DNA from 2 places in the Variovorax sp. PBS-H4 genome. Region 2 is predicted to be linked to the other one. Evidence: predicted binding sites of a transcription regulator. Region 2 holds the regulator's gene; the other holds the start of a gene.

Region 1 (15,295 bases), 2.4 Mb from region 2:
GCGGCTGAAAGCGCCTGCCGGGCGCTTCAGATCAGCTCGGCCAATGCGGGCCAGTGGTGGCGCAGCAGCGCCGCCTCGTCGCCGTCGGGCTGCATGAAAGAAAAGTCGTTGAAGTCGAAGCCAGGGCCCACGGTGCAATTGACCAGCGTGTAGTCGGCGCTTGCCGGCGTCACCAGCGGCTTTGCCGCCTGCCAGCGGCCGGCCGTCACCGTGTGTTGCGGATGGGTTCCGTGCACGTCGACCGGACCGAGCCGGACATGCGCCGGCGGCGTTCGCAAGGCCGCATCGGTGGTCCACAACGCCAGCGGCGCACCCTCGAGGTGGACCCAGACCTCGTCGGAGAGCACGCGGTGCCAGCGTGAATGCTGCTGTGCCTCGAGCAGGAAGTAGATGGTGGTGAGCGCCTGGCGCGGCGTGCGCCCGTCGGCCGGCGAGACCTGCGTGGCAGAGCGAAACACCTCGCGGTACCAGCCGCCTTCGGGATGCGGTGCCAGCTTCAGCGTGTCGATCAGTTCGTGTGCGCGCATCCGCTCATTCTGCCGCGCGCAGGGCCGAAAGGAGCTTTTCGTGCACGCCACCGAAGCCGCCGTTGCTCATGCAGACGATATGGTCGCCAGGTTGTGCAGCAGCCACGATCTGTGCGACCAGAGGCTCGATGGAGCCTGCCACGCGAGCGCGTGCGCCCATTGGCAGCAGCGCGGCCACTGCGTCCCATTCGAGACCGCCGCTGTGGCAAAAGGCCAGGTCGGCCTGCTCCAGGCTCCACGGCAATTGAGCGGCCATGGTGCCCAGCTTCATGGTGTTGCTGCGCGGCTCGAACGCAGCCAGGATGCGCTCGCCGCGATGACCGCCGGCGTCGAGCTTGTTGCGAAGGCCTTCCAGCGTGGTGCGGATGGCCGTCGGGTGGTGGGCAAAATCGTCGTACACCGTGATCGGGCCACCCGGCCGATCGACCGTTCCGCACACTTCCATGCGTCGGCGCACGTTGCGAAAGCTCGCCAGCGCAGCAGCTGCTTCGGCCGGCGCCACGCCCACATGTTCCGCGGCGGCAATGGCGCCTAGGGCGTTCATCTGGTTATGCAACCCCGAGAGCGCCCACTCGACGCGGCCGACCCGTTCGCCTCGCCGAAGGATGTCGAAGGCGTCGTGCGTTCCGCGCGCTTGCCATTCGCCGCCGCCGCCGAAGCGTGCCAGCTCGCTCCAGCAGCCTTGGGCGAGCACGCGCTGCAGGCTGTCCTCTGTCGCGTTGACCACCACGCGGCCGCTGGCCGGTACCGTGCGCACCAGGTGGTGGAACTGCCGCTCGATCGCAGGCAGGTCGTCGAAGATGTCGGCGTGGTCGAACTCCAGGTTGTTCAGGATCGCCGTGCGCGGCCGGTAGTGGACGAACTTGCTGCGCTTGTCGAAGAATGCGGTGTCGTATTCGTCGGCCTCGATCACGAATGTGGCGCCCGCGTTTGCCCATCCGTGTGCCGCATTGCCGACCTTGGAAGCGCTTGTTGGCTCGAGGCGGCGCGGCGCTGCGCTCGTGCTTCGGATGCTGCCTCCCAGCCGGGCGGAGACGCCGAAATCCAGCGGCACTCCGCCCACCAGGAAGCCCGGCGAGTGGCCTGCACGCTCGAGGATCCATGCCAGCATGGAGGTCGTCGTGGTCTTGCCATGCGTGCCGGCCACGGCCAGCACATGCCGGCCCTGCAGCACTTCTTCGGCCAACCACTGCGGTCCGCTGGTGTAGCGCGCGCCGGCGTCGAGGATCGCTTCCATCAGCGGGAACTTGGGCGTCCCGTCAGCAAGTCGGATGCGCGACACCACGTTGCCGATCACGAAGACATCCGGCGCCAGCGCCATCTGGTCGGCGCCATAGCCTTCGATCAGCTCGATGCCGAGGGCGCGCAACTGGTCGCTCATCGGCGGATAGACGCCGGCGTCGCAGCCGGTCACCCGATGGCCGGCCTCGCGCGCCAGCGCTGCCAGACCCCCCATGAAGGTGCCGCAGATGCCGAGGATGTGAATGTGCATCGGCCGATTCTAGGGATCACCCGAAGGCGGCTCTTCTGCACGCGCCCGCCTTTGTGCAAAATGGGTCGATGGACGTGCCCAAGCAGGAAATCGCCGCCGCCGCAGCCCGCCTCATCGTCGAGGAGGGGCTGGAGTACGGCCCGGCCAAGCGCCGCGCGCTGCGCGACCTGGGCCTTCCTGCGCGCACCCCGCTGCCTCACAACGACGAGGTCGAGAGCGAGGTGCGCGACTACATCCGGCTCTATTGCGCCGACACGCAGCCCAAGGAGCTGCATGCCCTTCGCATGCTCGCGCTCGAATGGATGGAGCACATGGCGCAGTACAGGCCCCACATCGGCGGCGCCGTTTGGCACGGCACGGCAACGCGGCTGTCAGACATCTATATCCAGCTCTTCTGCGACGACTCGAAGTCGGCGGAAATCACGCTGATCGACCACCATGTCGACTACGAGCCGCGCATGGTGACGGGCTTCCACGGCGAGCAGGTCGAGGCGCTGAGCATCCATGTGGCGAGCCGCGCCTTGGGCGAAGAGATCGGCGTTCATCTGCTGATCTACGACCTCGACGATCTGCGAGGCGCCCTCAAACCCGATGCCCAGGGGCGTGTGCCCAGGGGCAACATGGCTGCGCTGCGGCGGCTGATCGAAAAGGAAAACGGATGAATCCGAGGCCTACGCGCCGCAGCTGGCTCTACGGAGGCGTTGCCGCCGCGGCGGCCATCGCCGGCATCGGAGGTGCGGTGTGGCACCGGCGCGCCGATGGTGGCGCGGAGCGGCTGGACGGCGCTTTCTGGAGTCAGCGTTTCGAACGGCCCGAAGGTGGAGAGCTTGTCTTCGAGACAATGAAAGGCAGGCCCCTTCTCATCAATTTCTGGGCCACCTGGTGTCCGCCTTGCATCGAAGAAATGCCGATGATTGACGCCTTCTTTCGCGAAAATGCGTCGAATGGGTGGCAAGTCGTGGGATTGGCAATCGACCAGCCGAGCGCGGTGCGCAAGTTTCTTGGCAAAACTCCGGTGAGCTACCCCATCGGATTGGCCGGCCTGCAAGGGACCGAACTCGTCAAGGGCCTAGGGAATACGGCAGGCGGCTTGCCCTTTAGCGTGGTGGCGGACGCCGCAGGTACTATTGCGGCTCGTAAAATGGGCAAGATCGAGCCTGCCGACCTCCAGACGTGGCGGCGGGCATAGTTCACAGCTAGAATCGGTCTCCCCAATCGGCCACTTGGCGACTGAACGCCGAAGTAGGCCGATTTTCTCGTGAGTTAAGTCCTCATGGCCGGCAATGCCGGCGCTGGAGTTCCATGGATCTGCGCAAGCTCAAGACACTGATCGACCTGGTGTCCGAATCGAATATTTCCGAGCTGGAAATCACTGAAGCCGAAGGCAAGGTCCGGATTGTGAAGGCTGGGGCAGCGGCACCCATCCAGTACGTGCAAACCGTCCCTGCTCCTGCGGCAGGGCCTGTCACCGGCGCCGCTCCGGCGGGTGCTGTTGCTGCGCCCCCTGCTGCAGCCCCTGCGGCGGAGGCAGGGCCGACCGGTCATGTGGTCAAGTCACCCATGGTCGGTACCTTCTATCGCTCCTCGAGCCCGGGCGCACCGGCCTTCGTCGAAGTCGGCAGCCAGGTGAAGGAAGGCGACACCGTCTGCATCATCGAGGCGATGAAGATCCTCAACGAAATCGAAGCCGACAAATCCGGCACCGTCACACAGATCCTCGGCGAAAACGGTCAGGCGGTCGAATATGGCCAGCCGCTGTTCGTCATCGAGTGACCATGTTCAAGAAGATTCTGGTCGCTAACCGCGGAGAGATTGCCCTGCGCGTTCAGCGCGCTTGCAGTGAATTGGGCATCAAGGCGGTCATGGTCTATTCCGAGGCCGACCGCGAAGCCAAGTATGTAAAGCTGGCGGAAGAAGCGGTCTGCATCGGCCCGGCGCCGTCCTCCCAGAGCTACCTGAACATGCCCGCCATCATCTCGGCTGCCGAGGTGACGGATTCCGAAGCCATCCACCCCGGCTACGGCTTCCTGAGCGAGAACGCCAACTTCGCCGAGCGCGTCGAGCAGAGCGGCTTCCAGTTCATAGGTCCCACGCCCGAGTCGATCCGCATCATGGGCGACAAGGTATCGGCCAAGCAGACCATGCTCAAGGCCGGCGTGCCGTGCGTGCCGGGCTCGGAGGGCGAGCTGTCCGATGACGCCGCGATCAACAAGCGGATTGCGCGCGCCATCGGCTATCCCGTCATCATCAAGGCGGCGGGTGGCGGGGGCGGTCGCGGCATGCGTGTGGTTCACACCGAGGCAGCGCTGGTCAACGCGATCCAGATGACCAAGGCGGAGGCCGCTGCGGCCTTCAACAATCCCTCGGTCTACATGGAGAAGTTCCTCCAGAACCCGCGCCACATCGAGATCCAGGTGCTGGCCGACAAGCACAAGAATGCGGTCTACCTGGGCGAGCGCGACTGCTCGATGCAGCGGCGCCACCAGAAGGTCATCGAAGAATCGCCCGCGCCCGGCATTCCGCGCAAGCTGCTCGAGAAAATTGGCGAGCGCTGCGCCCTGGCCTGCAAGAAGATCGGCTACCGGGGCGCCGGCACCTTCGAATTCCTTTACGAGAACGGCGAGTTCTATTTCATCGAGATGAACACGCGCGTGCAGGTCGAGCACCCGGTCACCGAGTTCACCACCGGCATCGACATCGTGAAGACGCAGATCATGGTCGCGGCCGGCGAGCGGCTGCCGTTCACGCAGCGGCAGATCGAGATGCGCGGCCACGCCATCGAGTGCCGCATCAACGCCGAGGACCCCTACAAGTTCACGCCGTCGCCCGGCCGCATCACGATGTGGCATCCACCGGGCGGCCCGGGGGTGCGGGTGGATTCCCACGTCTACACCAACTACTTTGTACCGCCCAACTATGACTCGATGATCGGCAAGATCATCGTGCACGGCGACACCCGCGAACAGGCGCTCGCGCGCATGCGCACGGCGCTGAACGAGACCGTGGTGGAAGGCATCCAAACCAACATTCCGCTGCACCGCGAGCTGATGGTGGATGCCAAGTTCATGAGCGGCGGCACCAACATCCACTACCTCGAAGAGTGGCTCGCAGCCCACAAGCGCTGAGCGGGGCCGTCCCATGTTCGAACTTCGCCTGCTCGTTCCGGAGGACCGTGTCGAGACGCTGAGCGAAGCTCTCGAGGCGCTCGACGCGCTGAGCGTCTCGGTCGAGGACGCGGACGCCCAGACCGATGCCGAGCAGGCGCTGTTCGGCGAACCGGGCATGCCGCCGCCGAAGGAGGGCTGGCAGCGTTCCCGGGTGATCGCTCTCTTCGCTGACGAGGCGCAGGCGCGCGAGGCGGCCGCCGTGCTGGCCGCGCAGGATTTCTTCGACGGTTGCCAGCTGCTGGGCCTGGCCGACGTGCCCGAGCAGGACTGGGTGCGGCTCACGCAATCGCAGTTCGCTCCGGTCGAGATCACGCCCGAGTTCTGGATCGTGCCCACCTGGCACGAGCCGCCGGCGGGGGCGCGGCAGGTGATCCGGTTGGACCCGGGCCTGGCCTTCGGCACCGGCACGCATCCGACCACGCGCATGTGCCTGCGCTGGATCGCGTCCGGCGCAGCCATGGGCGGCAAGCGCGTGCTGGACTACGGCTGCGGTTCCGGCATTCTCGCGATCGGCGCGGCAAAGTTCGGCGCTGCCGAGATCGATGCGGTGGACATCGACGAGGCCGCGGTCGAAGCGACCCGCCTCAATGCCGAGGCCAACGGCGTGCAATTGAAGGCCGGCCTGAGCGAACTCGCCCGTGGTCGCTACGACGTCGTGCTCGCGAACATCCTCGCCACGCCGCTCAAGGTGCTGGCGCCTCTCCTGTGCGAGCATGTGGCGGCGGGCGGCGCGCTGGTGCTGGCCGGCATCCTCGAGCGCCAGGCCGACGAGCTCAAGCTGGCTTATGCGCCCTATGCCGCGCTCGAGGTGAGCGACACCGAGGACGGCTGGATCCTCATGACCGCAACGCTCTGAGTCCGCCCGCCGCCTTCGGACCCAGCGCCAATACAATCGGCGCCTCATGAGCCTGGTCACCCGCTGCCCTGCCTGCGGCACCACCTTCAAGGTGGTGAGGGACCAGCTTCGCATCTCAGAGGGCTGGGTCCGCTGCGGCCGCTGCAGCGAAGTCTTCGATGCGACGCTCGACCTGCATGAGTCCCCGACCGTTGCACCCAAGGTGGTCGCGCCGCTCGAAGCAGCGGCAGGCACGCCCACTCCAGCAGTGCCCCCGGTCCAGGCCTTGCCCGCGCAGGAGCAGGCCGAGGCGCCCGCGGAGCCGCCGGCATCTCAAGCGCCGTGGGAGCCCGAGGGGCCGGTGCGTAAATTCGATCTTCCTTCCTTCACCGGTGTCGCCGCGGACGAATCTTGGCCCGAGAGCGCGGCGCCAATCGCCGAAGCAGCTGCCGATAAGGTGCCGCCATACCCTTCCCTTTCGCCATTTCCGAGCATCGACTTGAACTTGGCGGCCGCGCCGCGCATCAGCAGCGAGGTGCGTCCAGAGAAGCCGGCGCCGCTCGAGGCGACGCCGGTACCTGCAAGAACCGCGGAGGAGGACGCAGCGAACGTGCAACTGCAGAAAGCCCTGCGCCGCGCGCGCGCCAAGTCCGCCAAGATCGCTCGCGCGAAGGCGCGGGGAGAAGAGCGGGCCGCGCGCGAATCGGCGCCGGTGGTACTGGCAGCTAGCGAGCCGGACTCCGTGCTCGACTCCCCGCGTGGGCTGCCCCGCTTCGCAGCGGCCGCGGCCGGGGGCGCAGCCTTCTGGCAACGCACGGGTGTGCGCCGCGCCTCGGTGGGCATGGCTGTGTTCGCCGCGGTCCTCCTTGTCGTTCAGGTGCTGCATCAGGAGCGCGACGCGATTGCTGCGCGGCAGCCTTCGCTGCGCCCGGCGCTCGCGGCCTTGTGCGGACTGACGGGCTGCGAGCTTTCGGCGCCGAAGCAGATTGCCGACATCACGATCGATGGCGCCTCCTTCGCGCGCGAGAAGGGCGGCGACGCCTACAGGCTGAACTTCACCTTGCGCAATGGCGCGCCGCTCCCGCTCGCGATGCCCGCCATCGAGCTGTCCCTGCTCGACACCCAGGAGCGTGCGGTGGTGCGGCGCGTCCTCATGCCCGCGGAATTCGGCGCGCCCTCCGTGCTACCGGCGCGCGCCGAGCGGACGGCCTCGCTGCCGCTCGCGCTCACCGGCTCCGAGGCGGCGGCCCTGCCGCCGGTGGCAGGCTTTCATCTGCTGGCCTTCTATCCCTGAAGCGGCGCTTTTATCTTTTTTCTTCTCTCAATTCAACCGGCGGTTCATCCATGGCAGCAGTGATTTGCGGTTCTCTCGCGTTCGACACGATCATGACCTTCGAGGGCCGGTTCGCCGATCAGATCCTTCCTGATCAGTTGCACATCCTCAACGTGTCCTTCCTGGTTCCCGGCTTGCGGCGCGACTTCGGCGGCTGCGCCGGCAATATCGCCTACAGCCTCAACGCGCTGGGCGGCAGGGCATTGCCGATGGCGACCGTCGGAAGCGATGGCGGCGACTATCTGGAGCGGCTGCGCTCGCTCGGCATCAGCACGGAGTTCGTGCGGCAGGTGGACGACAGTTTCACCGCTCAGGCCATGATCATGAACGACCGGGACAACAACCAGATCACCGCCTTTCATCCCGGGGCCATGCAGCAGGCGCACATCACGACGGTGACAGCGCGCGACGATATCCGGCTGGGCATCGTGGCGCCCGACGGACGCGAGGCGATGCTGCAACACGCGGAGCAGTTCAAGTCGGCCAACATTCCCTTCGTTTTCGATCCGGGCCAAGGCCTCCCGATGTTCGACGGCGAAGCGCTGCGGCATTTCGTGGAGTTGGCGAACTGGGTGGTGGTCAACGACTACGAGGGAAAGATGCTCTCGCAGCGCACCGGCTGGAGCATTGCCGAGATCTCCGAGCGCGTGCAGGGCCTGGTCGTCACTCTGGCGGCCGAGGGCTGCGAGGTGTGGACCCGAGGCGAGCGCGAGCACGTGCTGGCCGTCAAGCCGACCGCAGTGGTCGAGCCCACGGGCTGCGGCGATGCCTGGCGCGGCGCGCTGCTGTACGGGCTGGAGCAGGGTTGGCCGCTCTCGCGCTGTGCCGCTCTCGGCAATCGTCTTGGCGCACTCAAGATCGCGCAGCGCGGGCCGCAGAACTATCAGGTGGATCGCCAGTCGCTCGGACTCTGAGCCTTGATCTGAAATAAAAAAAGCCCGGCACCGAAGTGCCGGGCTTTTGCCTTCAAGGCTGCTGAGCGACTCAGGGCTTGCTGGCCGTGGGGAACGGCCAGGCTGCCTGGGGGTTCAGCGTCGTTTGCGCTGCAGGTGCAGGCGTTACGGCGGCCTTGGCGGGCGCTTTCGCGGCCTTCTTGGCAGCAGGCTTTTTCGCTGCTTTCTTGGCGGCGGGCTTCTTGGCTGCGGCCTTTTTCGCGGGGGCCTTCTTGGCAGGAGCCTTCTTCGCTGCGGCCTTTTTCGCCGGCGCCTTCTTGGCTGCCGCCTTCTTGGCAGGAGCCTTCTTCGCTGCGGCCTTCTTTGCCGGTGCCTTCTTGGCCGCTACCTTCTTGGCAGGAGCCTTCTTCGCTGCGGCCTTCTTCGCCGGTGCCTTCTTGGCCGCTACCTTCTTGGCAGGAGCCTTCTTCGCTGCGACCTTCTTGGCCGGTGCCTTCTTGGCAGCAGCGACCTTCTTGGCCGGAGCCTTCTTTGCAGCGGCTTTCTTAGCCGGCGCTTTCTTTGCAGTTGCCATTTCTCTTTTCTCCTTGATCAAGTTGAAAAAATCAACCTTTGAAGCACTCCACGCATGTTGGTCATCGCGAAGCGATTCATGGCGTTGGATCGAGCTCCAGCGCCATGAACACCTGTGCCATCACCGCCGCCGCACTCTCCGGTGCATGTCGACGGTGATGGCTATTCTTGAATCCATTTTTCTTGTCGGAACTATTCAATCCCAGGAAAGCGCACCACCCGATTGATACTCGATCACCCGGGTCTCGAAGAAGTTGCGCTCCTTCTTCAGGTCAATCATTTCGCTCATCCAGGGGAAAGGGTTTTCCTCATTCGGGAAGAGCGTTTCCAGGCCAATCTGCTGTGCCCGCCGGTTGGCGATGTAGCGCAGGTAGCCCTTGAACATGGAGGCATTCATGCCGAGGACGCCGCGGGGCATGGTGTCTTCGGCGTAGCGGTACTCGAGTTCAACGGCCTTCAGGAAGAGGGCCTTGATCTCCGCCTTGAACTCCGCGGTCCAGAGGTGGGGGTTCTCGAGCTTGAGCTGGTTGATCAGGTCGATGCCGAAATTGCAGTGCATCGACTCGTCGCGCAGGATGTACTGGTACTGCTCGGCGGCACCGGTCATCTTGTTCTGGCGGCCCAGCGCGAGGATCTGCGTGAAGCCGACGTAGAAGAACAAGCCTTCCATCAGGCAGGCGAAGACGATCAGCGACTTGAGCAGCGTCTGGTCGTTCTCGTGCGTGCCGGTGTGGAAGTTCGGGTCGCTGATGGCGTCGATGAAGGGGATGAGGAACTGGTCCTTCTCGCGGATCGACGGCACCTCGTTGTAGGCGTTGAAGATTTCGCTCTCGTCCAGGCCCAGCGACTCGACGATGTACTGGTAAGCGTGCGTGTGAATCGCCTCCTCGAAGGCCTGGCGCAGCAGGAACTGGCGGCATTCGGGGGCCGTGATGTGGCGGTAGGTGCCCAGCACGATGTTGTTGGCAGCCAGCGAGTCGGCCGTCACGAAGAAGCCGAGGTTGCGCTTGACGATTCGGCGCTCGTCCTCGCTCAGGCCGTTCGGGTCTTTCCAGAGCGCGATGTCGCGCGTCATGTTCACTTCCTGCGGCATCCAGTGGTTGGCACAGGTGGCGAGGTACTTCTCCCATGCCCACTTGTACTTGAACGGCACCAACTGGTTGACGTCCGTCTGGCCATTGATGATGCGCTTGTCGGCCGCCTTGACGCGGCGTGCGGCAGGCATGGCGGGCGCCGGCTGCTGCGTGCGGGCGACAGCGCCATCATCGAGCTTGCGCGGAAGGGAAGCGAGGGCGGGCGCTGTTTGCGAAGTCGGATGCTCCATCGAGCGGCTGGCTTGCGCGTCGCTGCTCGATGGTTGCCGCATGCCTTGTTGCAGATCCTTTGGCAAGGAGGGCTTGACTTCTTCGTCCCAGGTCAACATAGAAAAATCCAATGCTCAAATTATGTGAGCAACGATGTGAGTTGCAAAGTGCTCTTCACATCGCGCTCTATTTATGTTGCCGTTATGTTGTTCGCTTGCATCGTCATTTGTCGGGCGATGCCGCGAATCGCTGCGTCTTCACGCCGACATCACTGGCATGCTTCGCACGTCGGATCGTCGACGCCGCAGAAGGCGATGTCGGTGGCCGGCATCGCACTGAGCTGTGCCTGCGCAGCCGCCGCAGCCGCTTCGAGCGCGCTCATGCTCGATGAAGGCGCATCCATCGAGCCGCCCGAGGACACCGCGTTGAGCCGGCCCGATTGAACTGTCGACTTCTCGGCGTGCGTGGCGCTCTGCGTACGCAGGTAGTAGGTGGTCTTCAGGCCACGCAGCCACGCGAGCTTGTAGGTGTCGTCGAGCTTCTTGCCCGAGGCGCCGGCCATGTAGATGTTCAGCGACTGCGCCTGGTCGATCCACTTCTGGCGGCGCGCGGCCGCCTCGACCAGCCAGGTGGTCTCGATCTCGAACGCAGTTGCATAGAGCGCCTTCACGTCTTGCGGCACGCGATCGATCGGGCGCAACGAGCCGTCGAAGTGCTTGAGGTCCATCACCATCACGTCGTCCCACAGGCCCAGGCGCTTCAGATCGCGCACCAGGTAGTGGTTGATCACGGTGAACTCGCCGGAGAGGTTGGACTTCACCGAGAGATTGCCGAAGCAGGGCTCGATCGAGGCGTCCACGCCGATGATGTTGGAGATAGTGGCAGTCGGCGCGATGGCGACGCAGTTGGAATTGCGCATGCCGTCGGCCTTGATCTTCTGGCGCAGCGCGTCCCAGTCGAGCGTGGACGAGCGGTCGACCTCGACGTAGCCGCCGCGCGCCTTTTCGAGCAGGTCCAGCGTGTCGGGCGGGAGCACGCCCTTGTCCCACAGCGAGCCCTTGTAGCTGGAATAGCGGCCGCGCTCGCGGGCCAGTTCGGTCGACGCCCAATAGGCGTGGTAGCAGATCGCTTCCATCGACTCGTCGGCGAACTGCACTGCTTCCTGCGAAGCGTAGGGGATGCGCAGCTCGTACAGCGCGTCCTGGAAGCCCATCAGGCCCAGGCCGACCGGACGATGGCGCAGGTTGGAATCGCGCGCCTTCTTCACCGCGTAGTAGTTGATGTCGATCACGTTGTCGAGCATGCGCATCGCCGTCGCGACCGTGCGTTGCAGCTTTTCCTGGTCGACCTTGCCATCCTTCAGGTGCTGCAGCAGGTTGACCGAGCCCAGGTTGCAGACGGCCGTTTCGGTGTCGCTGGTGTTGAGCGTGATCTCGGTGCAGAGATTGGACGAGTGGACCACGCCGGCGTGCTGCTGAGGCGAACGCACGTTGCAGGCGTCCTTGAAGGTGATCCAGGGATGGCCGGTCTCGAACAGCATCGTGAGCATCTTGCGCCAGAGGTCGGTGGCCTGCACTGTGCGGCTGGGCTTGATCTCGCCGCGCGCGGCCTTGTCTTCATACGCCACGTAGGCGGCCTCGAAGTCGGCGCCGAACTTGTCGTGCAGGTCGGGCACGCTGGACGGTGAAAACAGCGTCCAGTTGCCCTTTTCCATGACGCGGCGCATGAACAGGTCGGGAATCCAGTTCGCCGTGTTCATGTCGTGCGTGCGGCGGCGGTCGTCGCCTGTGTTCTTGCGCAGCTCCAGGAACTCCTCGATGTCGAGGTGCCACGTTTCGAGGTAGGTGCAGACCGCGCCCTTGCGCTTGCCGCCCTGGTTGACCGCGACCGCCGTGTCGTTCACGACCTTGAGGAAGGGAACCACGCCTTGCGATTCGCCGTTGGTGCCCTTGATGTGGCTGCCGAGCGCGCGCACGCGGGTCCAGTCATTGCCCAGGCCGCCCGCGAACTTGGAGAGCAGGGCGTTTTCCTTGATGGACTCGTAGATGCCGTCGAGGTCGTCGGGCACCGTGGTCAGGTAGCAGCTGGAGAGCTGCGAGCGCAGCGTGCCGCTGTTGAACAGCGTGGGCGTGCTGGACATGAAGTCGAAGGAGGACAGCACTTCGTAGAACTCGATCGCGCGTGCCTCGCGGTCGATCTCGTTCAGCGCCAGCCCCATGGCCACGCGCATGAAGAAGGCCTGCGGCAGCTCGATGCGGGTCTTGCGCACGTGCAGGAAGTAGCGGTCGTACAGCGTCTGCAGGCCGAGATAGTCGAACTGCAGGTCGCGTTCGGGCTTGAGCGCAGCGCCCAGGCGGGCCAGGTCGTACTGCTGCAGCTTTTCGTCGAGCAGCTCGTTGTCCACGCCCTTCTTGATGAACAGCGGGAAGTTGTCTGCGTAGGCCTGGGCGCGCTCGGCGGGGGGCACTTCGCGGCCGACCACTTCCTTGAAGATCGTGTGCAGCAGCAGGCGCGCGGTGGCGAAGGTGTAGTCGGGGTCCTTCTCGATCAGGGTGCGGGCAGCGAGGATGGAGGCCTTGTACACCTCGTCGAGCGGCACGCCGTCGTAGAGGTTGCGCATGGTCTCGGCCACGATCGGTCCATCGGTGATGCTCTCGCCCAGGCCGGCGCAGGCGGACGCGATCAGCCCCTTGAGCTCGTTGAGGTCGAGCGCCACGCGCTCGCCGCGGTCGAGCACGTGCAGCGTGGAGACCGCGATCGGCGCATCCTGCTCGCCCTGCTTGGAACGCTCCTGGGCGCGGCGCTCGCGGTACAGCACATAGGCGCGGGCGATCTCGTGATGGCCACCGCGCATCAGGCCCAGCTCGACCTGGTCTTGCACATCCTCGATATGGAAGGTACCGCCGCCGGGGCGCGAGCGCAGCATGGCGCGCACCACGCCCTGGGTCAGCGTATCGACTGTTTCGCGCACGCTGGCGGAGGCGGCACCCTGCGTGCCGTGCACCGCAAGAAACGCCTTCATCATCGCGATCGCGATCTTGTTCGGCTCGAAAGGAACGACCGCGCCATTGCGGCGAATGATCTGGTAGTTGGCGAGCGCATTGCCGGCGGGTGAGCCGGCCTTGTCACGGGCTTGTTGCGGCGTCGAGGGAACGGCGCGGAGCGTGGCGGGATGGTTCTGGGCAGTTTGCATTCGGTCCTCTGTTGGGGAATTCTTGTTGGGGCTGCCGTGCCGGTTTGACCGGGGGTCGGTGCGGAGCACGGGGCAGGGCACACTATATCTGGGGTCTGTGAGGGCCACAACCCACTAGATGTAGTGTTTTCCTTGTAGTTCAATGGCATGCATCCGGCTGGGAAATGGCCCGGATGACGAGTTATGCCGCATCGTTGCTGAAAGACCTTAGCGCGCGCCGCTCTCCATGCGCCTTGCGCACGCATTTGGGCCTGGAAGGCGCATGGTTGCTGAGGGGCTGCAAGCGACGGCCGCGGACCGCGACGTGGCGCCGCCGCATCGGGCCTGAGGTGAAGATTGAAAAAATTCAGCGTGCCCTGACCGCGTCGGGGAACATGGTGCGCTGCCAGCCCAGATGCTGTTGCAGAAGCAGCCAGTCGAAGCCGCTGCCCGGGTCCGCCTTCCGGCCTGGCGCGATGTGCTCGTGACCCGCGACGAAGGCGATGGCGTAGCGCTGCGCGATGGCGGGACAGAGACTGGTCAGGGTTTCGTATTGCGCCGACTCGAAGCCCTCGCCCTCCAGGCCCTCGAGCTCGATGCCGATCGAATCGTCGTTGCAGTTGGGGCGGCCACGCCAGAACGAAGGCCCGGCATGCCAGGCGCGGTCGTCGCAGCTCACGAACTGCCAGAGCTCGCCATTGCGGCGCACATAGAAATGGGCCGAGACCTCGAGGCCGCGAATGCGGTCGAAGTAGGGGTGCGCATCCCAGTCCAACATGTTCGTGAAGAGCCGCTGCACCTCGTCGCCGCCATAGCGCCCGGGCGGGAGGCTGATGGAGTGCAGCACGATCAGGTCGATCTGCGCGCCCGCCGGACGCGGTCCGAAGTTGGGCGAGCGCAGCGATCGCGCGAATCGGTACCAGCCGTCTTGCCAGAGCTCCGCGCTGCGGGCATCAGTCGTCGGCGCCGCTGCCATTGTTCTCTTCGCCGCCGGGGGTCGCAATGCCCAGGCGCGCAATGCGGTAGCGGATCTGCCGAAGGCTCAGGCCCAGGCGCGCCGCGGCCGCGGTGCGGTTGAAGCCGCTTTCCTGCAGCGCGCGCACGAGGATCTCGCGTTCCTGCTGATCCAGATAACTTTGCAGGTCGTTCGGGACCGCAGCGGGTTTCGCCGCACTCGGTGCCGCCTGCGGTTGTTCGGCCGGTGCCTGCACCGCACTGACGGGCGACGGGCTCGCCGGGTCCGGCGGCGCCGCGGCGCTCGAGACATCGATGTGCAGCACATCGCCGTCGCTCAGGGCAACGGCGCGGTGCAGCAGGTTCTCCAGCTCGCGCACGTTGCCGTTGAGCGGATGCTGCGACAGCCGCTGCAGCACCTCGGGAGACAGCGCCGGAATCGGCATCCCGGCGTCGCGCGCAATCCGGGCGAGCAGCGCCTCACAGAGCGCCGGCAGGTCCTCACGGCGCTCGCGCAGCGCGGGCACCGCAATCTCGATCACGTTGAGCCGGTAGAACAGATCCTGGCGGAAGCGGCCGGCTTGCACCTCGGCCTGAAGGTCCTTGTGGGTGGCGCTCACGATGCGCACGTCGACGGTGTCTTCCTGGGTCGACCCGATCGGCCGCACGCTGCGTTCCTGGATGGCGCGCAGCAGCTTGGACTGCATGGCCAGCGGCAGGTCGCCGATCTCATCGAGGAAGAGCGTGCCGCCGCGAGCGGCCTGGAAATAGCCGTCGCGGTCCTGGGAGGAACCGGTGTAGGAGCCTTTCCTGGCGCCGAAGAATTCAGCCTCGAGCAGGTTCTCGGGAATGGCGCCGCAGTTGACCGCAACGAAGGGGCCATCGCTGCGCTGGCTGCACGCATGCACCGCCCGCGCTGCCAACTCCTTGCCGGTGCCGGACTCGCCGCGCACCAGCACCGGCGCCATGCCACGCGCGACCTTCGCGATGCGCGACTTGACCTGGCGCATCGGCTCCGAGGTGCCCACCAGCCTTTCGAGCGCCG
Region 2 (15,295 bases):
GGCATCCCACTCGGCAGCAGGATTGCCGCCAGCCGGGGTGTTGTTTTGCCCGTATTTGTCGAAGGTCTTGTTTCCGACGTATTTCATCGGCGCGCGCAGTACCCCACCGTAGCGTCCGCCTTCGGGACTGAGGGTTTGGTCCAGCGCGTAACCGAAGGCCGCCAGCCGAAGCGAGTTGGCATACTTCTGAATGGCGCCGGTAGGTTTGTATTTGGTGCTGGGGTACGCAGTGCAGAAGTTGTGGCCGGCTCCGTAGTCACGGACGTCCAGAAGCGCGCCGGAAGCGTCTTGATCGCAGACTTTAACGCGGGCATAGAAGAAGCCGTCGCTGTTCAGTGCTGCGCTTGAGCCGGAACCAGGCGCCGCGGGGTCAGCCGCGTAGGAAGGCAACCAGGGCCCGGCGTAGTTGCGCGTGTAGCACGATTTGACGACGCCATAAATAGGATCGCCGAAGACCTGACCCGCGTAGCACGTGATGGGGCCAACGGCTGGCGCCACATCCCAATGCGTACCTGCGCCGTACCAAACCTCTTTGATGCCGTCGAATGTGCATGTGCCTCCTTCGGTTGCGCATGCCGCCGATGCATCATTCGGCAGGCTTTGGTTCTGGCGGGTGACAGGGCCGGCAGTAATTAACTTCGCAGCTGCGGTGGGTTTCCAAGTACCCGTGTACGGGCGGGTGTAGCAGGCTTTTGAGACGTCGGGGGCGAAATTAGAGAACATGCGACTGGTGCATATGATCGGGCCCGACGCCGCCGCCACGGCCCATTGCGTTCCGCTGCCGTACCAGACCTGCCTGATGCCCGAGAACGTGCATATACCGTTCTCGGTAGCGCATGCGGGCGAGGCATCGCTTGGCAGGGGTTGAAAAACGGGGGTGAAGTTAGCCACGACGGTTGGGACGTTGGATCCCAGTGTGTAGCTACCGTTGCCCACATGGACACCAGCCATGCCGCAACCTGCGCCGCGGAACGTTCCGAAGAAGATCTGGTTCAGCGTGTTGGCAACCCAGACATCTTGTTTCGCTGCCGCTTTGCGCATGGCAACGGGAATCGCACCCCAGTAAGCTCCCGCGCCACCCCCGTCGCGCTGCAACTGCTTGGCAGGAAAAGAGGTGGAATTCCAGAGGCAATGCGGATCACCGTTGGGAACGAATGCGCGTTGAAGGATGGTGAGGTCTTCGCGGTCTATAGAACGGTCTCCCCCGGAAAGGGAAAGGCGCAGCATGTCGATTGCCGAGCCGCTGGCCCAGTTTAGAAAATTGCCACTGAACCCGTCTGCGCACATACGGCTTGTCGCCGGACCGGTGCGGTCGAATCGCTTGTAGTCGGTGGTTTGCTCGCTCGGTTGAAGCGTCTCTGTGGGCTTATCGTTGTACGCGTAACAGGACTCGGTGTCGTAGTAACCAAGGTACTCGGACGTATTGGTGTAGGAGTTGTCAAGGGCATTCGATCCTTTGATGTACTGTGCTCCTGCGGTAGGCCATTCAACCGACAGCGCCAGCGCCATGGTTGGCTTGTCGCCCGAGGCCGTTGCATAGAGTGGGTCGCTCGAAAGTGATACTTGTGGAATTGCCGGCGCTACGGTCTGACTTCGCACTGCCACCGACACGGCGATCGCCATGACCGGCAGGAAGAGCCCGACGAGCAGGCGCTGCGCTCGGCTCCAGGAGCCGGCGCGCAAAAGGTTTCTAAGCCGAGGTGGCAAGTTGCGAACAAGATCGAGCATAGTGTCGTCGCGCTAGTTTCGGTAGATGATCTGAGTCACTGCTTGGATGTCCTTGCGTGGTCCGAATCCCATGGCGGTCACGCGGTAGACATAGCTGGCGGTCGAAGAGAGGTCACGATTGCCCGGATCCGGGATCGGCTCGATCACGTAGCGCGGAGCCTGGTAGGGTTCGATGCCCCGGGTGCCCGAATCGCTGGCGGCAAAGCTTCTGCCGGTGAAGGTGCCGAACTTGACAGTGCGTGCCGATGTGTCCGTGACCGTGAAGTCGACGTTCAGCCACGCTGGTGTTCCGCTCATGACCAGCGCACAAAGCCCAAGTGCGTTGAAGGAACTTCCTGAGCCCTGGGTGCCGCAGTTGGTGACGAAGCCGCTGGTGTCTTGCAGGGATCCAAAGAATGCGCTGCGATTGTTTGTTCCTGGCCCATGAATATCGAACTCCGCATCCTGCAGCGCTGCTTCGGCAGCCTGCCATGCCAACTGCATGTCGCGGTCATTGCGCGCGCTACGTTCGCCTTGCAAGGCGATTTGGGCGCTGCCCACCCCGAGGATCGATATCACTACAAGGATGAGAAGCACCACGATCAACGACAGGCCTCTCTGGCGCTGTGCGGATCCGGCGTAAGACAGATGCGGCATTGTCACAGTCCCTGGTCGTTGCGCAGATGCACGGTGAAGGTCACGACTTGCCGCACTCGGCCATCGGCCGGCGCCGTGTAGATCGTGCCTATGTCGTCGGTCGAACTGAAGCCAGAACTGCCCAGGGGGTACAGAGTCTTGGTCTTGGACTCCTGTGCTGCACCGACGTCGCTGCGCAGGACCATGCCGATGCGCAGGCTGCGCACGCGCCGCCAATTGGCACGCGTCGCTGTATCGTTGCCCGCCACCGTCAACTGGTCGGCGCGCAAGTAGCTATCGGGGACCGTGTCGGGTTTCAAGGCGGCGTTTGCGGGATCGATGGCCGTGTTGGCTACGACACCATCGACGCCATACAGCACCTGAAAGTTTTCTACGCCACGGATCAGCGGCACTGCCTGGTCGAAAGGTACCGTGCCGGTCGCCGATCGATAGCACTTCAGCGTCGGCTCGCCGTCGCTGGACGATGGAGAGACAAAAAGGACGCTTGCTCGGGTATCGTCCCGGTTGGCCGGTGGCGTATCAGCCGCGAAGCCGGAGCAATCGATCATTCCCTTGTCGGCCTTGCCGGAGCCGGGATAGGTCTCGGTGGGCTGGCTGCGCAGAATCAACACATCGCCGAAATAGCCTAAGGAGTCGTCGCTGCGTGGGTCTGCGGACGTGACCGAAGTCTTCGACGCAACAGCGTTGTCGAAGCCGTACACGTAGGGATCAGGGTCGGCACTGGTCCCGGCCGCATTGCTGCGCTTGGTGGTAACGTTGAACACGTCCCTGTATCCGGCTTGGACTACCAGGCGTTGGATGAGGCTGGTTGCAAAACGGGCGTTGTCGCGCAGCTGTGATGCGGCATCCACGGTGGTGAATCCGCGCCGCGCCGCGACCAGCGCCGCGGTTGCGGCGAGTGTGATCAGCAAGCCCAGTGTCATGGCCACGAGAAGTTCCACCAGCGTCATGCCTCTGGGACGGCGGCGCATGCGCGCACTGGGGCGGGGCGGCGGCTTCATGACGTCGTGCTACCCGCAGTTACCGGCAGGATCACCCGCGGGACATCGTCTGTACTCGTGGTGCGGATGTTCCGATCCTGCAGGGATCCGTCCGTAGACAGGTGAGTCCATCCTATTTTGACGACGATCACGTCGGTGCTTGCGCTCGCGGTGCAGTTCCACTGAGGCAAGCCGGCGCCGGAGTAGGGCGCTGAATCAGGGCAGATCTTCACCCGGGCGCCGGGAAGACTGGCAGATACGCGGGCCAGCCAGTCAGTCAGCTCGGCGCTTGCCACTGCGTCGTTGTTGGCGCAGGAAGATCCAGTCGACAGGCAGGAAGAAGGTGAAGCAGGCACGGCCGCCGCCTGAGCGGTGGCGGAAAAATCCCCAACATAGGGGTTGGCGGCCGCCAGCATTGCAACATCCTTGTTGCCTCGCATCATCTCGGCGAGTTCGCGCGCCAGATCGACGGCGACTGATTGGAGGCGGGCCTCCCGATTGTTCTGCATGGCCGTTGCCTGCAGCCCAACCATTCCCAACAAGCCGAACGAGAGCACGAGAAGTGCGACGAGCACCTCGATCAAAGAAAAGCCCGATGCCCGACTGCGTCGCTGAATACTCGATTGCATCACTACCTCCAGCAGTTAGGCCGCCATCTGTTGGCGACTCAACTGGCGATTCTGGGAGGCGGGGAGAAAGACGAGCGGCCGCTAAGCGGGGTTGCGAAACCGTTGGGCCCGAAATCCTTTCGCCGTCTGGCGATGACGGCAAGGTCTTTTCAGAAAGTCAGATAACCAGCAGCAACTCCGAGGTTTCGGCCATGCCTAGCCACCGGGGGTTCATGCTTTTCTTTCGCAAATATCTCGAATGCTCCTTAAGGAAGGAACATTTTGCGAGATTGTATTGATGAGCGGTCAGTCTGCGCCATTGAGCGGATGACTGGCGCGGTTTAAATATCTCGTGCATCTCGTTAAAAAGTTCATGTTTCCCATCGGTAGGAGTTCCAGCTCGTCATGAAGCGATTTTTCTGTTCTGCTAAGTCAGCGCCAGGCTTGTGCCGCCGCAGGGAGGGCGGCTTCACCATGGTCGAGGCCATGGTCGTGATCGCCATCTCCGCCATTCTTGTCGCGCTAGCGGCGCCTTCGATGCGCAACCTCATTGAAAGCAACAGTGTGTCCGACAGCGTTGACAGCCTGATGGGCAGCATTGCATTTGCACGTGCCGAGGCGATCAAGCGCGGAGTACCGGTTGCTCTTTGCCCCAGTAATGCCGCCACAACGGGAATTCCGGCCTGCGAGACTGGTACTGCATGGGCGGCCGGCTGGATCGTTTTCGTCGACTATACCGGCGACGGGGCACTTGGGACGAACGACTCCGTACTGCGGGTGCAAGGCAGCTTCACAAAAAACGGCGAAATCGACCGCGCCCGTGCAGGCGCTCTGGTGTTCACGCCCATGGGCACGCTGTCCTCCATCACTCCCCGCTTCACTTTCACATCCCCTTCCAAAACGCCCGCTCTTTCAAAAGTGGTCTGCGTGAGTCTTGGCGGACGTACATACGTGGACAGTGCATGCGGGTAACTTCTTTCTTCTACCAAGCGTTTCGTATGAGCAGGACAAGACACCGTGGAAGTTCGCTGCTCGAAGTGATGGTTGCCATCCTCATCCTTTCTTTTGGCCTGCTGGGTCTGGGCGGATTGGCAGCGGCAGCGCAGCGGTACGTGAAGATGGCTCAGTTCCAGTCGATCGGCACGTTGATGGCAACGGATCTGGGCGAGCGGATGCGCGGCAACATCAATGGCTTCAGCAAAGGCCTGTATGTCAGGGCCAACGCCTATTCGACGACGGCCGTAGAACTTCCAACCTGCGCGACCCCTTCAGCCTGTACCTCTGCGGAACTCGCGGCCCTTGACATGGCCCAGTGGGTCGGCGAACTGCAAAAGCGCCTTCCGGGCGGCGATGCTCACGTGAAGCTCGATCCGGCCAATGCCTTGGCCACCGACATCTGGATCCTCTGGATCGACCCCAAAGCATCAAAAGAGCTCTCCGTCGCAGATGCCTCAACCGATTGCCCCGCGGCGGCATTGGCAGGGATTGCCGATGACGCTCCAAAGCCCCGCTGTATGTATTACCGGATCAGTCTATGAATCCTCGCCATCGTCATCGCGCGTGGCGTATGAAGGGGCGCACGCTGCTCGAACTCATGATCGCCATCACCATCGGCATCGTCATTCTTGGAGCATTGATCGCCGTCTACCTCGCCACCGGCGCCAGCAGCCGGCAGACCACCGCCGTTTCCCGAATGAACGAAGACGCCGCCATCGCCTTCTCCCTCATGAGCTCGCAACTGCGCATGGCTGGATTCAGCATCCCTCGCAAGGGTGTAGTGCCCGGTGCCGCCACGGTTGACGGCGTAAGCGTCTCGCTGCCGGATCGGAAATTCATCGGCGCAGGTATACGCGCCTGTGATCATGGCTTCACGAGTTCGACCGTCGCCTTCAATGCTCTTGCCTGCGCAACAGGCTCGACCGGGGCGGCGGCTTTCGCTGTGCGATTCGAAGGTGCAGATCCTGCTGGAACCGCCGACGATTTTCGGTTCTTGGTTCCCGCCAATCTCGACTGCCTCGGCCAAGCGGTTGGCGACGATGCTGCTGAACTCAGCACTGATGCCGAAGGCGCCCTCTATCCGTTGGTGGAGTCGCGGTTCACGGTCGGTGCCAATGGATCGAGTGGGACGTCTGATCTGTCGTGCATTGGCAATGGCAACGCGTTTGCCAGATCCCAACCTATGGTCCAAAACGTGGCAGACATGCGCTTGCGCTTCGGCGTCGCTGCGAATGGCACCAGCAGCGACGTCGTGCAGTACCTCGACAGCGCGGCCGACGTCGATGCACTCGGCGCAAGCGCTGACCAGAATTGGTCCCGTGTCGTCACCGTCAGGCTGTGCCTGCTCATGCGCGGCGCATCGGCGAGCCCTGCGGACGCCGGAACCAGCTACGTCGATTGCGATGGCAATCCAACATCTTCCAGTGATGGATTCAGCCGGCGCAGCTATGTCCAGACCATTGCACTGCGCAATCGGGGCGGCATTGCCGGAATGGCACCATGAGCACACGCACCGCATTGCGCACACACGGCGCAGGCCCGCAAAACGGCATCGTGCTCGTCATGGCGCTGATTCTGCTGATCCTTGTTTCGTTGGTCGCAACCGTCGCTATCCGGCGGGCGACTTCCGGAGAACAGATTTCCAAGGGAATGCGAACACAGACGGTCGCCTTCGAGGCCGCTGAAACCGCGCTGCGGTATTGCGAAGACCAAGTCATCAAAGGCACTGCGAGCGCACCGGTTGTCGCTCCAGTTCCGCTGGACGGAAGCGCACCTGTGCAATGGAAAACACGATCCAACTGGGCACTCTCGGCGGGCAAGGCCATCGCGATACGTTTCACCGTCGCCAACTCGGCGGATAGCACTGCGAGGCAATTGCCGACAGAAGCGTTGCCGCGCTGCATGGCGGAGAGCTTGCGGCTGCCTAACGATGGGCAGGACCTCGAAGGATTCCTGATCACTGCTGTTGGATACAGCCCGGACTATCGAACTACGGCCGCTGGGACGCCCGAGACGGGCAGCGAGGTGTGGTTGCAATCGACGATCACGCGTCCGCGCTGATCTAAGAAACAAAGAGGAGAAAGCAGAATGACTATCTGGGGCAAGTATTGGGCAGCATTTGGGTTCTGCCTAGTTGTGAGTGGCGGAGCGGGGGCGGTCGTCTCTCAGGTGCCTTTAACAGGAACAACTGGGTCCGTCATGCCGAACTTGATGTTCACATTGGATGATTCAAGCTCGATGGTATGGGAGTGTGTGCCGGATCCACTTTGCATCGGCTGGCGCGCTAATTCGGTCAACGTCACCCCATGGAATGAAGTTGCCACTTCCACCACGGTGGCGATCCCCCTGACTTACAACACCAACACTCTTGTTGCTCGACGCTTGCGCTCGTCGGCCATCAATCCAATTTATTACAACCCGCAAGTGCGTTACCTGCCATGGTTGAAAGCGAATGGATTGCGCTATCCGGAGTATCCCGCTTCTGCGGCTCCGATCGATCCAAACAATCCCTCTCGAGCGATGAATCTTGTCCATTGGCAAACAATCAACAGCAAATGGGCAGGCGACGATCGACTTGCGGTGCAAGTATTAGCTGATGAAACTATCTGGGCTGCGCAATATTATCAGCTTGGTAAGGATAAAAAGGGAGATGTTAAAGAAGATTTTACACAAATCATCATTTCGCCCGAAAATCCTGCCGTTTATCCGAAGTTTGCCAATCGCACAGATTGCGCAGGCAGTAGTTGTACTTATGAGGAAGAGGCTCAAAACTTCTCGAATTGGTTTACTTATGCGCGTAATCGATTAAAGGTCGCCAAGGGCGGAACAGCCGAAGCATTCGGCTCTGTACCTTCAGGGTTTCGTGTCGGATATGGGACTATCAACAGTCTTACGCCTCAATTTATTGATGGTGTTAATACAAAAACTATCTTGATGGGCGTGCGGCCATTCGCAGGAGAGAATCGTGAAGCATTTTACAAAAAACTGTTAACCGCATTACCAATGTCTGGAACCCCTCTTCGTAGTGCCTTAGATAACGTAGGGCGGTATTTTGAAAAATCCGATGCACCCTGGGCCGCAGATCCTTCAATAGCAGGGCAGTTGCCGGACGCAAGTCAAAGTTGTCGACGTTCGTTTCATGTCCTCATGACAGATGGCATGTGGAGCAATGAGGAGGCCACCACGCCGGCCTTGATCCAGGATGTCGATAGTCTGAATGGGCCTAGAATTGCCCCTTTTGACAAGACAAGGCCATCATTTCAATACAGGCCCGCTGCGCCGTATGCCGGCACTGGTCCTCCTAATCTTGCCGACGTTGCAATGTATTATTGGAACCGGGATTTGCGTGACAATTTAAAGAATGATGTGCCGCCGAGCGAGTCGGATCCTGCCTTCTGGCAGCACTTGGTGACCTACACGATTGGCTTGGGAATTGCGGGAAAACTTCGTCCAGATGATTGGCAAGGCTTGGCCGCGGGGAATACAAGCTGGGGCTCGACCCAGGTCTCCGGATCTCCAGAAAGAGCGGACGACCTTTGGCACGCGGCCGTCAACAGCCGAGGAAGGTCCGCCCTCGCCAGCAGCGTATCTGAATACACTGCCGCGCTGAAGTCGATGGTCGAAACAATTGTAGGCGGTGGCGGCCGGGAAGCCGGTACTGCTGTCTCAGGACGAAGCTATTCTGCTGACGATTCAGTGAAGTACATTCCCAGCTACAAGCCTGGTGACTGGATAGGTGAAGTTGAAGCTCAAAAACTAGCGGATGGCAGCAAGCTATGGTCTGCTTCGCAAGTCTTACCAGCTCATGAGCATCGAAATATCTACACACTCAGCTCGAATTCCGTTGGCGTTGCTTTCGACTCAGCGATGAATAACGAAACACGGGCTTTGCTGGCTACCAGCGATCCAGGCAGGCTTGTCAATTACATACGCGGCGATCAGTCCGGAGAGGCGGTCAGTTACCGCAAGAGAATCTCGTTGTTGGGTGATATTGTCAATTCTACTCCCATCTTGGTGAAAGATCTTGTTGACAGTCAATATGATTTTCTGCCGTCAACGGCGCCGGGGCGGAGCAGTTATTTAGCGTATTTGAAAACCAAGAAATTTCGAATGCCCCAACTCTTCGTAGGAGCTAATGATGGAATGCTGCATGCGTTCGATGCAAATTCCGGGGTAGAAGGCTTTGCCTACATCCCACGCAGCGTACTGGGGCGACTCAAGAATTTGGCAAATCCTGCTTATGACCATCAATACTTTGTCGACGGCCCATCGACGGAGGCTGACATTTACGACTCGATTGATGCCAAATGGCGAAACGTGGTTGTGGGCAGCACAGGTGCCGGGGCGAAAAGCCTCTTCGCGATCAATGTGCCAGTGCCGGTTATTTTGACGAGTGGCGACCCCGAAGCACTCTCTGCCCTGAAATCGGCTCCTGGCGCTGCCGACATCCTGTGGGAAGTCAACAGTGACAATCCAGACTACAGCGAATTGGGCAATGTGCTGCAGGCGCCGGAGACAGGCGTCATGCAGGACGGCACCTGGGTCATCATCACTGGCAACGGCTATGACAGCGCGAGTGGGCGGGCGAAGCTGTACGTGATCAATGCGCGCACCGGAGCACGTGTGGCAGTGCTGAATGCCGGATCGGATATGTCCAACGGCCTTGGGGGAGTGAAGCTTGTGCGCGATAGCAACAAGCGCATCGTGGCTGCCTATGCCGGCGATCTCGCCGGCCATATGTGGAAGTTCGATCTGTCATCCGCTACTCCTTCTGAATGGACGGTAGCCTTCTCCGGATTGCCGCTTTTCTCTGCAACGAACAGCGCGGGTCAGCCCGAGTCTTTCACCGCGTCTCCGGCGGTAATGCCTCATCCGCTTGGCGGCGTGATGGTGCTTGCGGGAACAGGCAAGCTGTTCGAGCGCGATGACGCGTCCAGCACGAGCGAGAAAAGTCTCTACGGCGTCTGGGACAAGCCGTTATCGGGCGGCGACGTGAAGCCTACTGACCTCGTGACGCAGACGATTCAATCGCTGACGATCGACAATAGAACGGGAGACTACTTCTCGATCAGCAACAACGGGGTGGACTACGGTAGCGGAGCCACAGCCAGAAAACGCGGTTGGATGATCAGAATGACGATTGCCAGCGGTCAGCGCCTTATCTATGCGCCGCAGCTCGAATCGGGTCGAGTGATTTTCGACACCATGGTGCCTGGCGGCGTTGCCTCCGGTTGTACTGCCACACAGCCCCAAGGCTATACCTTTGTACTCGACCCCTTCACGGGTGCGCCGGGCCGGGATGGGCCCACCTTCGACACCAATAGTGACGGCCTTTTCACATCCACGGACAACGCAACTGCCGCCGTCGCGCACTTTTCATCGATCGGACGGCGCCCGGTTGTGTACATCCCTGGGACTTCACGGGTTCGACTTGAAGGTTCGGGAGCAGGAGGCGGTACGTCGGATAGCAAGCAGGCCAACCTCGGAGGAACACCCATCAGGCGGCAATGGCGTCAGATCATCACGCCCCCTGCGTACTGAGTAAAGAATGATCACAAGCATTGACCAAGCGCCCCGGCGCCACAGGGGCTTTACCCTTATCGAGGTGATGATCGTGGTCGCGATCGTCGCCATCCTGGCGGCGATCGCCTATCCAAGCTATCTCGAGTCCGTACGCAAGTCGAAGCGCGCCGAGGCGCGCGCGCAGCTCATGGAAGTGGCGCAATACATGCAGCGCTTTTATTCGCAGAACGACAGTTTCCTGAAGGTCCTCAACGACAGCACAAATCCAGACATGACGCTTCCGGATGCATTGACGTCGGTGCCGCGAGGGGGGGCGGCGGCAACGTATACGATTCAGTTCGTCACTCATACCGCCAGCGCTTTCAATCTCGAGGCGGTGCCAACCGGGTCAATGATGGGTGACCGCTGCGGAAAGCTGCGACTCGACAGCACAGGACTCCGGAGTGTTGCCGACCAACAAGCTGGCCTGACACCCAGCGATTGCTGGCGTTAATCAGATATCCCGCAGCAACTGCCTGAACTCGTCCACGTCTTCGAAGCTGCGATACACCGAGGCAAAGCGCACGTAAGCCACCTTGTCCATGCGCTTGAGTTCGCGCATCACGAGCTCGCCCACCTTGGTGGATTCGATTTCCCGCAATCCGCTGGACAGCAGCTTCTGCTCGATGCGCAGCAGCGCGTGGTCGATCTGCTCGATGCTCACTGGGCGCTTGCGCAGCGCCAGCATCATCGAGGCGCGGACCTTCTTGGCGTCGAAGTCGGCGCGGCTGCCGTCCTTCTTGACCACCACCGGGAAGTTGACGTCCGGTCGTTCGTAGGTGGTGAAGCGCTTTTCGCAGGTGCCGCACTGCCGGCGGCGCCGCACGAAGTCGGCATCCTCCGACACGCGGGTCTCGACGACCTGCGTTTCGAGATGACCGCAGAAAGGGCACTTCATCCGGACGCCATGTGCTTGTGATCAGCGGTAGACCGGGAAGCGGCTGGTCAGCGCGTGCACCTTGGCGCGCACCGCTTCGATGGTGGCGGCGTCGCGCGGGTTGTCCAGCACGTCGGCAATCAAGTTGGCGGTGGCTCGCGCCTCCTCGTCCTTGAAGCCGCGCGTGGTCATGGCGGGCGTGCCGATGCGCACGCCGCTGGTCACCATCGGCTTCTCAGGGTCGTTGGGGATGGCGTTCTTGTTGATCGTCATGTGGGCACTGCCCAGCACGGCCTCGGCTTCCTTGCCGGTGATGCCCTTTGCGCGCAGGTCGACCAGCATCACGTGGCTTTCCGTGCGGCCGCTGACGATGCGCAGGCCCCGCGCGCTCAGCGTCTCGGCGACGATCTGCGCGTTCTTCACGACCTGTTGCTGGTAGGTTTTGAATTCCGGCGACAGCGCTTCCTTGAAGGCCACTGCCTTGGCTGCAATCACGTGCATCAGCGGGCCGCCCTGCAGGCCAGGGAAGATCGCGCTGTTGATGGCCTTCTCGTGCTGCGACTTCATCAGGATGATGCCGCCGCGCGGGCCGCGCAGGCTCTTGTGGGTGGTGGAGGTCACCACGTCCGCGTGCGGCACGGGGTTGGGGTACACGCCGGCCGCGACCAGGCCTGCGTAGTGGGCGATGTCGACCATGAAGATGGCCCCGACGTCCTTCGCCACCTTGGCGAAGCGCTCGAAGTCGATGCGCAGCGAATACGCAGAGGCGCCGGCGATGATGAGCTTGGGCATGGCATCGTGCGCCTTGCGTTCCATCGCGTCGTAATCAATTTCTTCCTTGTCGTTGAGCCCGTAGCTCACGACGTTGAACCACTTGCCGCTCATGTTGAGGGGCATGCCATGGGTCAGATGACCGCCTTCGGCCAGGCTCATGCCCATGATGGTGTCGCCAGGCTTGAGGAAGGCCAGCATCACAGCCTCGTTCGCCGAGGCGCCGCAATGGGCCTGCACGTTGGCTGCATCGGCGCGGAACAACTGCTTGACGCGGTCGATAGCCAGTTGCTCGGCCACGTCGACATGCTCGCAGCCGCCGTAGTAGCGCTTGCCAGGGTATCCCTCGGCGTATTTGTTGGTGAGCTGGGAGCCTTGCGCGGCCATGACGGCCGGGGAAGCGTAGTTCTCGCTTGCGATCAGCTCGATGTGCTGTTCTTGGCGGGCGTGCTCCGCCTGGATGGCGGCCCAGATTTCGGGATCGGTCTGTTCGACCAGGTTTTGACGGTTGTACATGGCAGTCCTTAAGACGGATGGTCCTTGTTCTTCAAACAAACAAGGGCTGCCCAGGCGAACGGCGGAAACGCCTGCTCGGCGCCGCAGGCGGCACGCTTCCCAGTGGTCATCCACGTCAGCGCATGGCACCCGAAGAGGTGCGGCGCCTATCGCCAGTCGCGTGCGGTGCGAGTGTAGCCGACGGCTTCATGCGCCGCCGCAAAAAAGCCTAAAGATCCGACGCGAGCGCGACCTTCTGCGGGCTGGTGCCCTCCGGCTTCGCCGGTGCCACGACCGGCAGGGGCTGCGTACGCATGCCGGGCGGTGTCGGAGTGGCGATGGTGGAAGGCGCGCGTCCGGCGACCACGAGCTGCAGTCGCGCATGCTCGGCCATGACCTTGCCGGCATAGCCGCCGTCGTCCGGCAGGTTGGCTGCACCCACGTAGTACTTGAGGCCGCCTTCGAGCGAACCTGCCCGCGCGATGCACTCCTGCAGCACCTTTACGCCGACGCGCATGTTGGTGACAGGGTCGAAGGCGGTCAGGGTGCCGCCGGCGCTTTCGTACTTCTCGCCGTGTATCTGGGTCATCACCTGCATCAGGCCCTGGGCACCGACATGGCTTTGGGCAAAGGGATTGAAGCTGGACTCGACGGCCATGATCGCCAGGATCAACGTGGGATCGAGCTTGGTCCGCTTGCCGATTTCGAACGCCTCGGACACCAGCACGCTCAACGGCTCGACCGCCACGCGGTACTTCTTGCTCAGCCAGTAGGCAACAGCGGCCTGCGGCTTTGGCAGCTCACTCGGGCTGGCCGCCGTCGTGCGGTCAATGGCCGTGGGCTCCAGGTCCGAGACCTCGGGCGGCGGCTTGCGCGACTGGAGCCAGCCCATCAGCTGCTCTTCGCCGGACTGGCGCAGATCCGGACGTGCGGCAAGCGCCAGCACGCCGAAGACGATGGCCAAGCCGAGCAGGGCAAAGCCGTTGTGGCTCACTTCGAAAAAGCCTTCGGCCACGTCGGACATGAAAGTCCGCAGCCCGCGGGCCGTGGCATCAAACGCCTGTTTCATCGCTCTTCCTCCTTTGTGCGGGCCCCGAGTCGCAAAGCCCAAAAGGCATTGGTCGAAGACGGCGCTTGTGGATTGGTATGAGTCAGGTGCCGCGCGAGAGGTTGAGTCGCGGCTGCCTGATTAAGCCGAAAGTATTCGGCAGCGGGTGTAGGACAAGATCCGGCCGCAAAGGTGCGGCTTCAGCAGCGCGAATTTTAGAAGTCGCTTAATATCCGGTCAAGAATAAGGAAACAATCTTTTATGATAGTTCTTTGCATTGGAACTGCGAAATCGCCCGACGCTCGTCCATTGAAAAGCTCATTTGCATTCTGGCGACAGCCCGCATACGCTTTGATGGCCTGAGTCATCAGGCGGTTAACCAAGGCCGGTAACCGGGAGAGAATTTCTCGAACGGTTCGGTGGCCGAGGTCTGATGGTGGCAATCTCTTGCTGCCGGCATGATCGGAACATCCAACTTCCGATCGAGCGAAAAGATGGCATGGGCGTGGCGCCCGCCATCGAGCCCGGAGGCCAGACTTCAGTCAGGTCTCCGGGCTTTCTTCTTTGTGGGAGGCTTTGTCGGTTTGGGGCACACTCGCCGTCCGATGAATGCTGCTTCGCTGAAACAAAACAAGTGGGTGAGGCGTGCGGTGCTGGCTTTGCTGGTGCTGCTCGTGTTTTGGCTCGTTGCCTGGTTGGCCGTGCCGCCAATCGCCAAGAGCCAGATCGAGAAGATCGCCAGCGAAAAGCTGGGCCGCCAAGTAACGGTAGGCAAGATCGACTTCAAACCGTGGACGCTCGAGCTTGCGCTCGACGAGCTGCGCATCGCAACGGCCGACGGCAGCCGATCGCAACTCGCGGTCAGCCGCATCTATGCCGATGCCGAGCTGCAGTCGATCTTGCGCCTCGCCCCGGTGATCGACGCCCTCACCATCGATGCTCCCGCCGTGCTGCTGACGCACCAGGCGGACGGCAAGTACGACATCGATGACATCCTGGCCCGGCTGGCCAGCGCCCCAGAGGCGCCCAAGGGCGAACCGCCGCGCTTCTCGGTCTACAACATCGCCATCACCAACGGGTCGGTCGATTTCGATGATCAGGCGGTCAAGCGCAAGCATGAGCTGCGCGACTTCGTGCTCAAGGTGCCGCTCCTGAGCAACCTGCCTTCCCAGCGCGAGATCAAGACCGAGCCCAAGCTGGCCTTCGTGCTCAACGGCAGCGCCTTCGATTCGGCCGCCTCGAGCACGCCATTCGCGGACGACCGCAAGACCGATGCGCAGATCAACTTCAAGGACCTGGACCTGGCCCCTTACCTGGGCTATATCCCCGGCGGGCTGCCGGTCGCGCTGCAGGCAGGCAAGCTGGATGCGGACCTGAAGATCGATTTTGCGCAGACAACCACCACCGGCCTGAAGATCACCGGGACCGTAGCGGCGCATGCCGTCCAACTGGCGGATTCCAAGGCGCGCGACCTGCTTCGCTTCGACTCCCTCAAGCTGGCGCTGGCCGATGTGCGGCCTTTGGAGCGGGTGGTGCACCTGAGCGATGTCGCACTCGCCGCGCCGCAATTGGTGGTGGCGCGCGACGCGGCTGG

Evidence for each region. The regulator NrdR, encoded in region 2, represses ribonucleotide reductase genes. The targets are predictions, from matches to a motif close to CACNANATNTNGTG.
Region 1: a site for NrdR is predicted at 13,430-13,443, ahead of E5CHR_RS04950 (ribonucleoside-diphosphate reductase subunit alpha). Genes of this name have one in related genera too.

What each region holds. Positions count from the first base shown of each region.
Region 1 covers NZ_LR594675.1:1,025,046-1,040,340, forward strand. Annotated here, with positions in the region: gene E5CHR_RS04890 (3-deoxy-7-phosphoheptulonate synthase) at 1-8, shown strand, start outside; gene E5CHR_RS04895 (cupin domain-containing protein) at 27-527, opposite strand; gene mpl (UDP-N-acetylmuramate:L-alanyl-gamma-D-glutamyl-meso-diaminopimelate ligase) at 532-2,019, opposite strand; gene E5CHR_RS04905 (hypothetical protein) at 2,088-2,681, shown strand; gene E5CHR_RS04910 (TlpA family protein disulfide reductase) at 2,678-3,208, shown strand; gene accB (acetyl-CoA carboxylase biotin carboxyl carrier protein) at 3,322-3,792, shown strand; gene accC (acetyl-CoA carboxylase biotin carboxylase subunit) at 3,795-5,144, shown strand; gene prmA (50S ribosomal protein L11 methyltransferase) at 5,158-6,042, shown strand; gene E5CHR_RS04930 (DUF3426 domain-containing protein) at 6,089-7,315, shown strand; gene E5CHR_RS04935 (carbohydrate kinase family protein) at 7,366-8,268, shown strand; gene E5CHR_RS04940 (histone H1-like DNA-binding protein) at 8,339-8,821, opposite strand; gene E5CHR_RS04945 (ribonucleotide-diphosphate reductase subunit beta) at 9,017-10,243, opposite strand; gene E5CHR_RS04950 (ribonucleoside-diphosphate reductase subunit alpha) at 10,393-13,317, opposite strand; gene ampD (1,6-anhydro-N-acetylmuramyl-L-alanine amidase AmpD) at 13,664-14,272, opposite strand; gene E5CHR_RS04960 (sigma-54-dependent transcriptional regulator) at 14,250-15,295, opposite strand, start outside.
Region 2 covers NZ_LR594675.1:3,455,202-3,470,496, reverse strand. Annotated here, with positions in the region: gene E5CHR_RS16450 (pilus assembly protein) at 1-1,728, opposite strand, end outside; gene E5CHR_RS16445 (pilus assembly PilX family protein) at 1,741-2,364, opposite strand; gene E5CHR_RS16440 (PilW family protein) at 2,367-3,335, opposite strand; gene pilV (type IV pilus modification protein PilV) at 3,362-3,973, opposite strand; gene E5CHR_RS16430 (GspH/FimT family pseudopilin) at 4,358-4,924, shown strand; gene pilV (type IV pilus modification protein PilV) at 4,915-5,490, shown strand; gene E5CHR_RS16420 (PilW family protein) at 5,487-6,452, shown strand; gene E5CHR_RS16415 (pilus assembly PilX family protein) at 6,449-7,009, shown strand; gene E5CHR_RS16410 (pilus assembly protein) at 7,037-10,489, shown strand; gene E5CHR_RS16405 (type IV pilin protein) at 10,497-10,964, shown strand; gene nrdR (transcriptional regulator NrdR) at 10,965-11,408, opposite strand; gene glyA (serine hydroxymethyltransferase) at 11,430-12,674, opposite strand; ZMP/ZTP riboswitch at 12,716-12,844, opposite strand; gene E5CHR_RS16390 (lytic transglycosylase domain-containing protein) at 12,883-13,722, opposite strand; gene E5CHR_RS16385 (DUF748 domain-containing protein) at 14,307-15,295, shown strand, end outside.